Regions from separate parts of the Staphylococcus hsinchuensis genome, predicted to be linked through region 3. Evidence: predicted binding sites of a transcription regulator. Region 3 holds the regulator's gene; each other region holds the start of a gene.
The links. The regulator Rex, encoded in region 3, represses fermentation and respiration genes when NADH is low (regulators of the CRP and FNR family bind a similar motif). The targets are predictions, from matches to a motif close to TTGTGAAATATTTCACAA.

Region 1 (4,654 bases), 170 kb from region 3:
TATCTTAACTACTGAAAACATTGAACAAGCAGTTGAACGTGCAGGTACAAAAGCAGGCAATAAAGGTGCCGAAGCAGCAGTAAGTGCAATCGAAATGGCTAACTTATTAAAAGAAATTTAAACTATTCAGTTTTAATTAGAATAAAAATGATGTAAATCTGATTTGTTCTATATTCAGATAAAATAAAAACGATGATTTCTATCATATTAAAATAGAAATCATCGTTTTTTAGTTATTTTATCTTACTTTGAATTTTGGAATAACGGTTAAATTTTTATCGTGTAATAAATATATATGACGATCATAAGAGGGGATAAAGGTCTCCATTACATCATGACGTTAATCAATATAATATGCCCATCAAAAGGTTTTAATTAAAATCCTTTGATGGGCATCATTTTGACTTATTTTACTTTCTTAAAGCTTTTACTAAGTATGTTGAAGCTACTCCGACTGTTGTCACACCAGATGCTACAATTCCAATACGTTTAAGTGATTGTGGTTTTGTAAGTTCTTTAAACATAAGGTTTAAGTTTTGTGGTCTTTCAGCAAGTCTACGCATAAAGTAGCTGAACCAATCATCACCAAATGGTACATAAATACAGAAGTTGTAACCTTCATTTTTGATTTCTTCTGCTAATTCAGAACGGAAACCGTACAACATTTGGAATTCATATCTGTCTTTCTCGATATTATTATCTTTAATGAATTGTTTGATTTGTGTGATAATTTTGTCGTCATGTGTAGCAATTGACGTTACATTTTTGGCTGTTAATAATCTTTTTTCGATTAAGCGTATGTAATTTTCATCAATTTCTTCTTTCGTTTGATAAGCTATGTTTTCTGCTTCTTTATAAGCCCCTTTAACCATTCGTAAACGAAGTTCAGGATATTTCTCAATTAAAGCATCAGCTTTATATAAATATGCTTGAATCACTGTACCAACGTTTTTAAATTCGCCTTTTAATCGGTCGAGTACTTGTGTGATGTCAAATAGGCTATCGTATTTCTCAGTATCAATGTTGATATGCATATTATTAAATTCGTTTGCTTTTAATAAAATCTCTCGTAGGTTTTGGTAGGCAAGTTCAAGGTCAAATTCAGAACCAAGTTGGCTTAATTTAATTGACATATGACCATCAAGATTGTGATTATACATCGCATACATAACTTCGAGAATTTGGTCTTTAGCTTTAATTGCTTCTCCTGTAGTCAAAACAAATTCGCCTAGGCAATCAACAGTAACAGTTATCCCCTTATTGTTTAAACGTTCTGTAGTCTCTATCAAAGACTCAATCGTGTTACCTGCAACAACTTTCTTTGCTCCTAGTAAAGGACCAATTTCCTTAGCTGTTTCATTTAAAATTGTACTATTCGATAAACCTATGAAAAAATCTTTCACAATTGGCATATAAAATTCCTCCCATTCCTGCTACTACTCTATATTATCATATAGTGTAGCATGAATCTAAATGTAATGAAATCGTTCTCATAAAAATATATTACGTAATTTTTTACAAAATACACAATAACACTCTTTTCACAATAATAACAATATTTTTTAAATTCAGAACAAATTAGATTAAAAATTACCATGCTTTAAATGGAAATCGGTTGATATGATTTGATACAATAAAGACATTGAAAAATTTACAAAAAGGGGACCAAAGGATTATGTGGAAATGGGAAACTGAAAAAGAAGCCAAAGGTGTTGTGGTTATTGCACATAACATGCTTGAACATACAGGTCGATATGCGTATGTGATCACAATGCTACGTCGAAATGGCTACCACGTTATCATGGGTGATTTACCAGGACAAGGGCAAACACCACGTTCAGATAAAGGATTAATTAGAGATTTCGATGAATATCATGAACATTTTTTAGAGTGGATTAAAATTGCGAACGAATATAAAATCCCAACATACGTCTTAGGTGTAGGTTTAGGTGGCTTAATTATACTTAACTTATTAGAAAAAGTTGATGTTCCCATCGAAGGAGTTGTGTTAATTTCTCCTCTCTTAGAATTTAAAAAAGGTTATAAAACGAGAAAAGATAAAATTATCGCTAATGCAGGCAAAATGACAAAAAACAAACGCTTTAAAGTAGGCGTTTCAATCGATGAACTCACACGTAACGAAGAAGTGTTAGAAGAAACTTATGAAGATGAATTAATGTTACAGAAAGCTACATATCATTGGTATAAACAATTAACCGAAACAATGCGAGATACCGTATCACATTTAACAGATATTAATCCGATTCCGTTATTACTCATGTACGGAACGGAAGATAAAATTGCGGATACTGAAGTAATGAAATTAGTTAAAGATAAAGTAGATACAGATGAGCTTTACTTTAAAGTATGGAAAGGTTTATATCACGAAGTACATAACGAACCTGAACGTGATGATGTCATGAGATACGTACTTGCATTTTTAAATAACAGTGCAAGTCATAATGGTTTTATTATCGATGATGAAAATCAACCAAATTAATATATCAAAGCACATATATAGCAAACCAACTACCGAAATAAGGTAGTTGGTTTTTTTATATTACGAAAAAACCATTTTCAATTGACAATACTATTGATTAATTTCATTGATGAACGAATATCGCGTTATATATTCAAAAGCAAAAGGGTTCCTCGCAACTCAATAGCGTTAAATTACATTCGTAAAAAATAATCATAAAAATTCACGTGAAAATACTATAAATAATATTGCGAAAACTTAAATGATTTGGTATATTTTAATTGTGAAATAAATCACAATATCATATTGAGTGAACCAGATAAGGAGCGTAATATTATGAGTAAAATTAATGGTAATAAAGTCGTACTGATTGGTGATGGGGCAGTTGGGTCTAGTTATGCGTTCGCGCTCGTAGCACAAGGCGTTGCGGATGAACTTGTCATTATTGATTTGGCAGAAGATAAAGTTAAAGGAGATGTTATGGATCTTAACCACGGTGCACCTTATGGGGAATCACCGATTGTTGTTAAGGCAGGCAGTTATCCAGATTGTTCGGATGCCGACATTGTAGTAATAACTGCGGGTGCAGCACAAAAGCCAGGTGAAACTAGATTAGATCTTATAGAAAAAAACACGAAGATATTTAAATCAATCGTAACAGAAGTGATGGAATCAGATTTTGATGGAATCTTCTTAGTTGCTACCAATCCTGTCGATATTTTAACTTATGTTACTCAAAAGGTTTCTGGTTTACCTAAATCCCGTGTCATTGGTTCAGGTACAATTTTAGATACCGCACGGTTCAAATATGAATTATCTCAAGAATTTGGCGTTTCACCAACGAGTGTACATGGACAAATTATTGGAGAACATGGTGATTCGGAATTGGCGGTTTGGTCTCAAACGAACATTGCGGGTCAACCATTATATGATTTATTGAAGAACAATCCAGAAAGACAACATAGAATAGAGGAAATATTTGTTAATACACGAGATGCAGCTTATGAAATCATACAAGCTAAAGGTGCGACATATTATGGGATAGCAATGGGTTTATTACACATCACAAAAGCGATTTTGAAAAATCAAAACGTGGTTCTTACTGTTTCTAGTTATTTAGATGGCGAATATGGAAATGAAGACATTTATATTGGGGTGCCTACTTTAGTGAATAGACAAGGTGCTGTTAAAGTTTTTGAAACATCTTTAAGTAATGAAGAACGACAATTATTTAATAATTCGGCAAATTTATTAAGGGAAATGCAAAATAAAATCAAACATATTATTGCATAATTGTAATTTTAACCTTAAACTATTTGTATAATTCATATTATTTTAAATACTTTGACAATTTATGTAGTACATCATTTATGGGAATGGCTAAGCAATATGAATTTACATGTTAATATTAATTGCAATTGGGGGAAGATTTATGGGAAAGAAACTCAGAGATGATATTGAAGGTGTATTGAAACTTGAGATGATAATGAGTGACATTGATAGCGTGTTTAATAGGGTTATCAGTGACTACAATATGTCGAAAGAAGAAGTGCTTATTCTTTTAACTTTATGGAAAGAAGGTTCTATGACGTTGAAAGAGATGGATAGTTTTGTTCCAGTAAAATCGTATAAGAGAACAAGAACTTACAATAATCTTGTGGAAAAAGACTGGGTTATTAAAGAAAGACCACAAGATGACGAAAGAACAGTAATTATTCATTTCAATGAAGATCTTAAAGAAAAGAGAGAAGCACTTTTAAATCAGTTTAAAACTGAAATTAAAAACAAATCAACTAACCTTCAAAACAATATCAATCTTATCTTAGGTTTATAACAGAATATGAGTTCACGTTATCTCAGTACACAATAAAAACGGGAGAGTGACAGAAATCGAATTTTTAATAAAGATTTCGTAGTCCATCCCCGGCAAGGATGACTAGGATTGAAAAAAGCTTGATATAAGCGTATTTTCAATTCAGACATCTACTGCCAAATTGACAAAGAGTCTGAGACACCTATTTTTGTCTCAGACTCGTCTAATCAATTTGATAATAATAGAAAAATCGATGATTTTTACATTTTCACAGTAAAAATCATCGATTTTATTTTAGTCTGAAAGACTAATGTCCCAGACTCTTCTTTTTAACGTTTTTCAATTGCACAAATAAAAGGTGG
Region 2 (4,654 bases), 850 kb from region 3:
CTCAATTTTAGATGCTTCTTTGTCTTTAGCACCTTCAGAGAGTTTTTCCATTTCATCCATATTATGTGATTCTTTTTCTTTGAATTCACTGTCATATGGTTCGTCATTTTTCAGAATCGTAGGTGTCATGCCATGACGTTTATAGTTAGGGTTTGTGATCTTAGGCTTACGTGCAGGTTGATCAGGTTTATCTAATACATCTTCTTTAATTTGTTTTTCAGAATTAAAGTTTGGATCTTTTTGAACATAGTTATAACGATCGTATGCATAGAATAAATATTCTGGATCAGCTGCAGGATCGACAAACGCCATATGCGTACCACTGAATGTTAATTTTTTGTTTTCAGTCGTAGGTAAAAGTTGCTTATCAAATGTATCTTGTTTTAATTTTTTCTTAGATTGAGCTTTTTTCACCCATTTATCAAAATCTTTTTGACTGACTGAGTTAACATCGAAAGTTTGACGGGCGAAACCTTCACCGTTGAAGTTTGAGTTTCGTCCTCTGAATTTACCTTCTTCACTAGCTGTTAAGGTCCAATCCATTGTCATACCTGTCATAGCGTATTTTTGACCACCTAGTTGAGGAATCCAGAAACTTGTCATCGTATCCATTGATTGGAGTTTGAAGACAACAGGACGATCCTTAGGAATTGTTAAATGGTTAATCGTTTCTACCTTTTGTTCAGGATAACTGAAGAACCATTTAAAACCAGCACTTGTAGCATAAACAACAAGCGGGTCATCCTTTTTCTTAACTGGTTTGTCATATTCGTAAAGTGATTTAACTGTTGGAATAGCTAAAGCAATTACGATGATGACTGGAATAATAAACCAGATAAGTTCCATTAAGGAATTGTGGTGCATTTTACCAGATTCTTTGGTGTTTCCTATTCTATATTTCCATAGGAATAGCGCGAACATTATAAGCACCGCGGCAATGATAACAAGCATGAAGATAATTGAATAGATAATCAAGAATCTAGAATCGCTTGCCATTGGCCCTTTTGGGTTTAAAACTTCTACATTAGAACAACCACTTAGTAACATAAGTGACCCTAATAGTAGAAGCAAAGACTTAAATTTTGACACTTTATTGACCTCCTAATACTACAATTGTAGGGCTTATCATCAATTTTAAGATATTACGCGATATTTACAAGTGCTTATCACAAAAAAATTATTTAAAAAAATTAAAAAACCCAACAGAATCAAGATCTGTCGGGCATTTTGGGATTTGTTAAAATTATGTGTACATTTTGTGAAAAGTGCCATATTTCTATTCAGTCATAAAATATAACTATTATATAGAACGATTTAACATTAATTGTAATATTTTATGTAATGTTATTTTACTTCTACATAATGCGTTGACTCATTGACTGCACCATCAGAATCTTCAACTTTATAAACGACTTTGTATTTACCAACTTTATCTGTATTAATGTCACTATCAACAGTAATTTTGTGAGTTAAATCACCATCTTCTTTGTCATAAGCGCTTACGCCTTTAAGTAGATTGTAATATTCTCCTTTTTCAATAACTGTGTCTTTTGTGCCTTTGAGTTGGGGAATTGTATTGTCAGTAGCTTCAGCACTTAGGTTAGGGGTTACTAATGTAGCTGAAACGCCAATTGCTGATAATGATTGTATTAATTTATTCATAAAGTTAACCTCCGCTTTGAAAAACCATTAGTTGATTTAATATCAATATACGATAAATGAATATATTTAACATCATACTATAGTACCAATATAACCATCGAATTTTAACTAGTATAAAAATTTGAGTTAAAATTAAGTAAAGTGACATATTTATGAATATTATCACATAAAACTATTTTGAACGATGTTTTGTATTATAATAATTATTGAAGGATATATATTTTGAATAAGGGAGTAGCTTAAAATGTTAAATGAAAATGAAAAAAATATTATTCAACAAACAGTACCAGTTTTACAAGAAAAGGGCGTAGCAATCACTTCTTATTTTTATAAAAGCATGTTTAATCAGCATCCTGAACTAAAAAATATGTTTAATCAAACGAATCAGAAAAAAGGTTTACAATCAACTGCATTAGCACAAAGCGTTCTCGCAGCAGCAATGAATATTGAAGATCTAACGCGTATATTACCTGTTGTAGAAGAAATAGCGTATAAACATTGTGCATTACAAGTACCACCAGCTGGATATGACATTGTAGGAAAGCATTTGTTAGAAGCTATACAAGAAGTATTAGATTTAGATAGCGAGGATGAAATCGTCGTAACGTGGGGAAAAGCTTACCAAGAAATCGCTGATGTCTTTATTAAAGTAGAACAACAAATATATGAACAAATGGCTTGGGAAGGATTCGAATTATTCGAAATTTTACAAATTGAACAAGTTTCAACAGATATTAAATCATTCACAGTAAAATCAGAACAGTTCGATTTCAGTCATTTTACACCAGGTCAATTTATTACAGTTGATATAGAAAGTGAACATCTACCATACCGTGCAAAACGACACTATTCTATTATTGAAGGAAATAATGATACATTAACTTTCGCAGTAAAGCGAGATACGTCAACAGAACATGAAGGTGAAGTTTCTACCGTTTTACATGATGAATACAAAGTCGGTGATCAAATTCAATTATCTGCACCTGTAGGCGCTTTTTCTATTCAAAATGAAACGCATCCACAACTATTTATTGGTTCTGGTATAGGTGTAACGCCATTAATTCCAATGTTCAAACAACTTTCGAAAGGGGAAAATGAAGTTAATTTTATTCAAAACACTTCTGATATAAATGATGTTCCTTTTGAAGAAACATTAACTGAAATTGCAGAATCTGGAAATAATAGTAGCTATGTAATATATGATAAACGTAAAAATGGCTATATTGATGAAAGCTATTTAAAAAATTATATTAATGATGAAACTGAAATTTATGTGTGCGGTGGCCAATCATTTTTACAATCTATGATTGAAACATTGAAAGCTATGGGCATCGCGCCTTCGAAAATTCATTTCGAATCATTTATACCTAAATTAAGCATACAAGCATAAATAACTATAAAAGATATTAAAAAACTGGGGGAGGTACGAGTAAAACTTAAACCCCACAAATTAAATAAAGATACAAAACATGTACAAATGAAAACGATTTACATCAACTATTTATTACAGATGTAAAAACAACATATGACCGAAAGCGCCCAAACCTTGTGAAATAAAGGTTTAGGCGTTTATTAATATTAATATAATGTTTTGTTATAGGTAGTGACGTTGTATATAATATGCATTGGAATTTTTAACCTCAATTGATTTAGAAACACCACCTTCTTCTTGCAATTCTTTCAACGACTCAAGTTATTTGAGCTATCATCTTGTGCATTGACACTTACTGTAGTTAAAACAGTGCCACATAATAAGTTCTTAACTAACTTTTTCATTAATTTCTTCGATTGATTTGACTTTATTACATTTAAAAACATATCATAAAAAGGTAGAATAATATTTATTTTTTACAAAATATTAACAAGAATAAAAATTTACTTTAGGAGCTTAATATGAAAAAAATATTTAAAATTATTTCAATTGTCGTCATTATTTTAATTATTGCTTTAGTCGTAATTATCTATGCAGGAAAACATATGTATTTAAATTATCAAAAACATGAAGAAGCTAAAATCAAAGAGAAAGTTCATCGTGTACTTAAGAAAAAAGGGTGGGAAAAGAGAATCAAAACAGAAGAGCCCACTTTCACGTTAAATACTGGATATAACTATTTAGAAGTCACTTATAAAGATGAACCTTATAATACATATCAATATGATGTTGATGATAATGGTAAAATAACTGGTGATGCAAATTTAAAAGATAAATATAATAAATATTGGAATAATAAGAAAAAGCGTGAAAAATATAAAAAGAGACATCACTTTGATGAAAAATATGATTTGAAATAAATGGAAAGAGACTAGCAAATTTTTGCTAGTCTGTTTTATATTTATTACTAATTTGATTATGTAATAATTTATATTTTTATAAATTTATAAAAATATAATCTGTAATAACGATATACGATAACATAATTCTTATTATAGAAAGCTAGGTTTTATACTCGTTTCATTAATCTTGAAAACATTTTACGATTTGTTCTTAGACACATAGGGTTCTTCCTCTAAAATATATTTATAGTAAGATTCCTTTTTTTCTAATTCAGTCATATCAGTAACAACATAATCATTGTCACTATTACTAAGTGCAGGTTTTGGGGTTACTACATAACAATAATGAACATTAGGTTGATCTTTATATACAACCCATTTTTCAGCGTCGCCCATCATTATATTAAAGCTCATCTTTTCGTGTTTTATTTTTTTGTCCCAACCTTTACGTTCTATGACATGATCGATAATTTTCTCACTCTTATGTTTCTGATAAGCAATCACACTTAAAATCCAAACTGTTAAGGTAAGAATGATACAAATAATAGAAATTATTAAAATTTTTAAGGTCTTGTTCATTTTTTATTTACTTCTCCTTTTTACATTTCCGGTGAAATCAATATAACTAGTACAAACCTTATACGATAACTTAGTTGTTTTTTCATTGAGAGAAATTATGTATAATTTTAGGTCATTTTATGTTCTTATTTAATTGTAA
Region 3 (4,654 bases):
GTTCCTAATTCATATACCATAATCACTTACTCCTTCCTTTAAGTTGTCTGTGTTTGTGTGGACATTGCTTGTTTCTTACTGTTTGCACGTTGCGCTTTCTTCATTGGTTTAATAAATATAAAATAACTCATAAACCATGCTCCGAGTATCATTGACCCTAGCGCAATCCAGCCTTTCCAAGACATTGCTGCGGTTTCAACAAGTCCATTACCAATTGAACAACCGCCAGCAACTGAGGCACCAAATCCCATAAATGCTCCGCCAATCACACTGTTTCTAATTGTTTTCTTGTCAGGTAAACGCCATTTAAATTCACGTGCACCTCTTGCTGCAACGTAAGACCCGAAGAAGATACCTACGACAAGAAATACGCCCCAATCTAATAACTTTGTATCTCCTGTAAGTAGAAATTGAACGATATTTGCTGAAGGTGTCGTAATACCCAAACCATGCATACGTCCTGTAGATTCACTCATAGGCCAAGCGAGTAAGGCTATTAATCCGACTGCAATAGCAGCTATAAAAGGATGATATCTTTTTTCAAATAACGCATGTCTTAAACCAGAATATTTCTGTTTTAATTTAGGGATGGCTATTTGGGGTTTAAGTTTTCGCAATGTTTTTATTACGAGGAAACCAGTGATAATCGTCAATAAAGCAACCCATACCCACATTGGAATACCTGTCGTTTGTGCCATACTCGTGTTGACGTTGGTCGGTTTATTCACTTTATTCATCACGGGTAATAAAATCCCAAATTTCGTTACAGCTGAAGTGAAACCATATGCAATTAAAGCGACCCAACTACCAATGAGTCCTTCTCCTGCTCTATACCATGTCCCAGTGGCACAACCTCCAGCTAAAATAATTCCAACACCAAAAATAAATGAACCAATCACAGTTCCTATGATTGGGTATGTTGATTCTGGTATTTTCACAAGACCAAATGAAGATAAAATAACTAACCCAATACTTTGTACAGTTATTGCTATAAGCAATGCATAAAACATCTTATTGCTTTTTTGCACATACATATCTCTAAATCCGCCTGCTAAGCAAAATCTTGTTCTTTGCATGACGAACCCTAACAGCAAGCCCACAATTAGACCACTGAATATCATCCATAACATGTTATGACCTCATTTCCGATTAACTTAATATGATTAATAATATATTAATTTATGTTCATTTTCAACCACATCAGTTTAATCATTACAGTGTGAGTTCCATTAAATTAGTATATTCATAAAAATTTCAATCTGTATGTTGTTATTGGAAATAGAAGATTAGAGCGCTTTTCTAAAAATACAAAAACGCACTATAAATATGTTGCATACAAATGCAAATTTCATATTTATAGCACGTTTCACTATAGAAAAATAAATTATTTATTATTGTAATTTTTCATAAAAAATAATAATGATTGTAGCTCAATCCCCAAATCAATGTGCTGAACTTGAACATCCTCTGGAGTCGTCACGCGTCTTGGTGTAAAATTCAATATACCTTTCACACCTAAATCCACTAAATTGTCGACTACCTTTTGAGCTGCGTCTTCAGTAGTTGTTAAAATTACAACGTCAATATTTCCTTGCATCAAAATATCAGATATTTGATCATAAGATTTCACAACGACATTACCAATTTGAGTCCCAATAATATTTTCCCGTATATCAAATGCTTCCGTTATCGTCATATCATCGTGTATAGAAAAGTTATACGTTAATAATGCTTTCCCTAAATTCCCTACGCCTACTAGAGCTATTTTAATTTCTTCATCGTCACTGATTTCATGTTTAAAGAAATGCAATAAACTATCAATATTATAACCATAGCCCTTTTTACCTAATTCTCCAAAATATGAAAAATCACGTCGAATCGTAGCAGAATCAATATTTAAACCTTCACTAATCGTTTTAGAATTAACTCTATCAATACCTTTTTCCTTTAAGGTATGCACGAATCTATAATACAACGGTAAGCGCTTTAATGTAGCACGAGGAATCATATCGCCCTGATTAGCCAAAGTACTGTCCCCTTATTATTTTTCTTGTCTTAAACTATCTCACAATACTTGATTATTATACATGACTACAATATAAAAATAAACAATCATAGTTTTAACCGTGCCCTGAATACTGTAAAATAAAAGATAATAGAGAGGTGCGATTCAAATGATATTATTACAACTCAACAACATCACAAAGTCATTTGACGGTGAAGATATATTCAATGATGTGGATTTAGAAGTGAAAACTGGCGAACGCATTGGTATTGTTGGTCGAAATGGTGCAGGAAAGTCCACACTAATGAAGATTATTGCCGGTGTTGAAAGTTATGACGAAGGTACTATATCCAAAACTAAAAACTTAAAGCTCGGTTATCTCACCCAACAAATGACTTTAAATACGAATCATACGGTAATAGAAGAAATGTCTAAACCGTTTAATCATTTAAAGCAAATTGAAGATGAAATGCAAAAAGAAACAGATTGGCTTGCACAACATGCTGAAGATTTCGAAAGTGAATCTTATAAATCACATTTAGATCGTTACGAAACATTGTCCAATCAGTTCGAACAACAAGAAGGCTATCAATATGAAAGTAAAATCAAAACCGTACTCTTTGGCCTTAACTTTAAAAAAGCGGATTTTAACCGCCCTATTAATGACTTTAGCGGAGGCCAAAAAACCCGACTATCTTTAGCCCAAATGTTACTTAATGAACCTGATTTATTACTACTTGACGAGCCTACCAACCATCTAGATATGGAAACGACTCAATGGTTAGAAGGTTACCTCAATTACTTTAAAGGCGCTATCATTATAATCAGTCACGATCGTTATTTCTTAGATAAAATTGTCAATCAAATTTATGATGTAGCTCTAGGCGATGTTCAACATTACTTAGGTAATTATAGTCAATTTATTAAACAGCGTGATCAATATTATAAAAAACGAATGCAAGAATATGAAAGTCAACAAGCAGAAATTAAACGCTTAGAAACGTTTGTAGATAAAAATATTGCACGTGCTTCAACTTCTGGTATGGCGAAAAGCCGCCGTAAAATGTTAGAAAAAATTAAACGCATGGATAAACCGATGATTGATGCTAAAAGTGCAAACATCCAATTTGATTTTGATAGAAATACCGGAAATGATGTATATCATATTAAAAATTTACAAATTGGCTATGATGCACCCATTACGAGTGGAATTAATTTAGAAATTACTAAAGGTGATCACATCGCAGTCATCGGACCAAACGGCATTGGAAAGTCCACATTAATTAAAACAATTGCTGGCAAATTAAATAAACTTGATGGAGAAATTGTAACGGGTGCGAATTTAAAAGTAGGCTACTACGATCAGAAACAAGCTGAATTTAAATCTTCTAAAACAATTCTAGATTACATATGGGACCAATACCCTATGATGAATGAAAAGGATGTACGTGCAATATTAGGCCGCTTCTTATTTGTTCAAGAAGATGTAAAGAAGATTATCAACGATTTATCTGGTGGCGAAAAGGCACGTCTACAACTCGCGTTACTCATGCTAGAACGCAATAATGTACTCATTTTAGACGAACCTACAAACCATCTCGATATTGACTCTAAAGAAATGTTAGAGCAAGCGTTAGCACAATTCGAAGGTACATTACTGTTCGTATCACACGATCGTTATTTTATTAATCAATTAGCTAATAAAGTATTTAGCCTGGATCATGATGGTGGCACAATCTATCTCGGTGACTATCAATATTACACTGAAAAACTAGAAGAACAGCAAGCCATTCAAGCTAAAGCGGAACAAGAGACCCAGGCGGAATCAAACACTAAAAATCAAAGTAATACTTACAAATCACAAAAACAACAACGTAAAGAACAACGCCAAATCGAACGTAAAATAGAACAATGTGAAGAACAAATTCAAACGTACGAACAACAAATTAGTGAATTAAATGAAGCTTTAACGCAACCAGAAGTGTATTCAGATCCACAAAAAGCGAATGAAATGACTCAAGAAAAAAATGATGCCGAACAAAAACTAGAACAAACAATGACAGAGTGGGCAGAATTACAAGAATCATTAACATCAGCTCAATAATTGTAAAGGTGCAAAAGGAGAATTTCTCACTTTTGCACCTTTTTATTTTACATTTTACAATAACTTTTATTCACAATGTATTTCCTATAATGATAGCTATCCACAAAGTTATCCTAGTTATCCACAGGTAAAAAGTAACTTTTGCTGTTGCTAATTTTCAGATATCTACCATTGTCCACATGGATACACAGTAATTATCCACAAGTTATACACTTTTTGTTGATAAGTACGCATGTTCCCTCTTGACTTTTAAACTAATATATAATTATTGAGATAATATTGCTTTACAATATTTAAATATGCACAAAAAAAGACTTTAGAAACGTCATCAATGTTTCTAAAGCCCTGTAATAATTAGTTATGTTTTTATTATTCAGCGTTAACCATCCAAGTTACACCATATGGGTCATTAAACATACCATAGAACTCTGACCATTCAGTTTTACCTAATGGCATTGTTACTTCACAACCACCAGCAACTGCTCTATTGAAAAATTCTTCAGCACGTTCTTTATCGGCAGTATTTGAAGCGTCAAAAGTAAATG

Region 1: the regulator Rex is predicted to act here: its motif matches at 2,761-2,778, upstream of QQM35_RS09945 (L-lactate dehydrogenase).
Region 2: the regulator Rex is predicted to act here: its motif matches at 1,257-1,274, upstream of qoxA (cytochrome aa3 quinol oxidase subunit II).

Annotation. Positions count from the first base shown of each region.
Region 1 is NZ_CP128355.1:2,010,971-2,015,624, reverse strand. Features, by position in the region: gene ribH (6,7-dimethyl-8-ribityllumazine synthase) at 1-121, shown strand, start outside; gene QQM35_RS09955 (proline dehydrogenase family protein) at 411-1,412, opposite strand; gene QQM35_RS09950 (alpha/beta fold hydrolase) at 1,676-2,500, shown strand; gene QQM35_RS09945 (L-lactate dehydrogenase) at 2,816-3,772, shown strand; gene QQM35_RS09940 (transcriptional regulator, SarA/Rot family) at 3,912-4,313, shown strand; gene QQM35_RS09935 (tRNA (mnm(5)s(2)U34)-methyltransferase) at 4,622-4,654, opposite strand, start outside.
Region 2 is NZ_CP128355.1:1,325,338-1,329,991, forward strand. Features, by position in the region: gene qoxA (cytochrome aa3 quinol oxidase subunit II) at 1-1,089, opposite strand, end outside; gene QQM35_RS06670 (immunoglobulin-like domain-containing protein) at 1,345-1,662, opposite strand; gene QQM35_RS06675 (globin domain-containing protein) at 1,907-3,052, shown strand; gene QQM35_RS06680 (DUF3139 domain-containing protein) at 3,556-3,954, shown strand; gene QQM35_RS06685 (DUF3139 domain-containing protein) at 4,135-4,515, opposite strand.
Region 3 is NZ_CP128355.1:2,176,537-2,181,190, forward strand. Features, by position in the region: gene QQM35_RS10910 (sulfurtransferase TusA family protein) at 1-20, opposite strand, end outside; gene QQM35_RS10915 (YeeE/YedE family protein) at 39-1,130, opposite strand; gene QQM35_RS10920 (redox-sensing transcriptional repressor Rex) at 1,385-2,008, opposite strand; gene QQM35_RS10925 (ABC-F family ATP-binding cassette domain-containing protein) at 2,175-4,109, shown strand; gene QQM35_RS10930 (VOC family protein) at 4,479-4,654, opposite strand, start outside.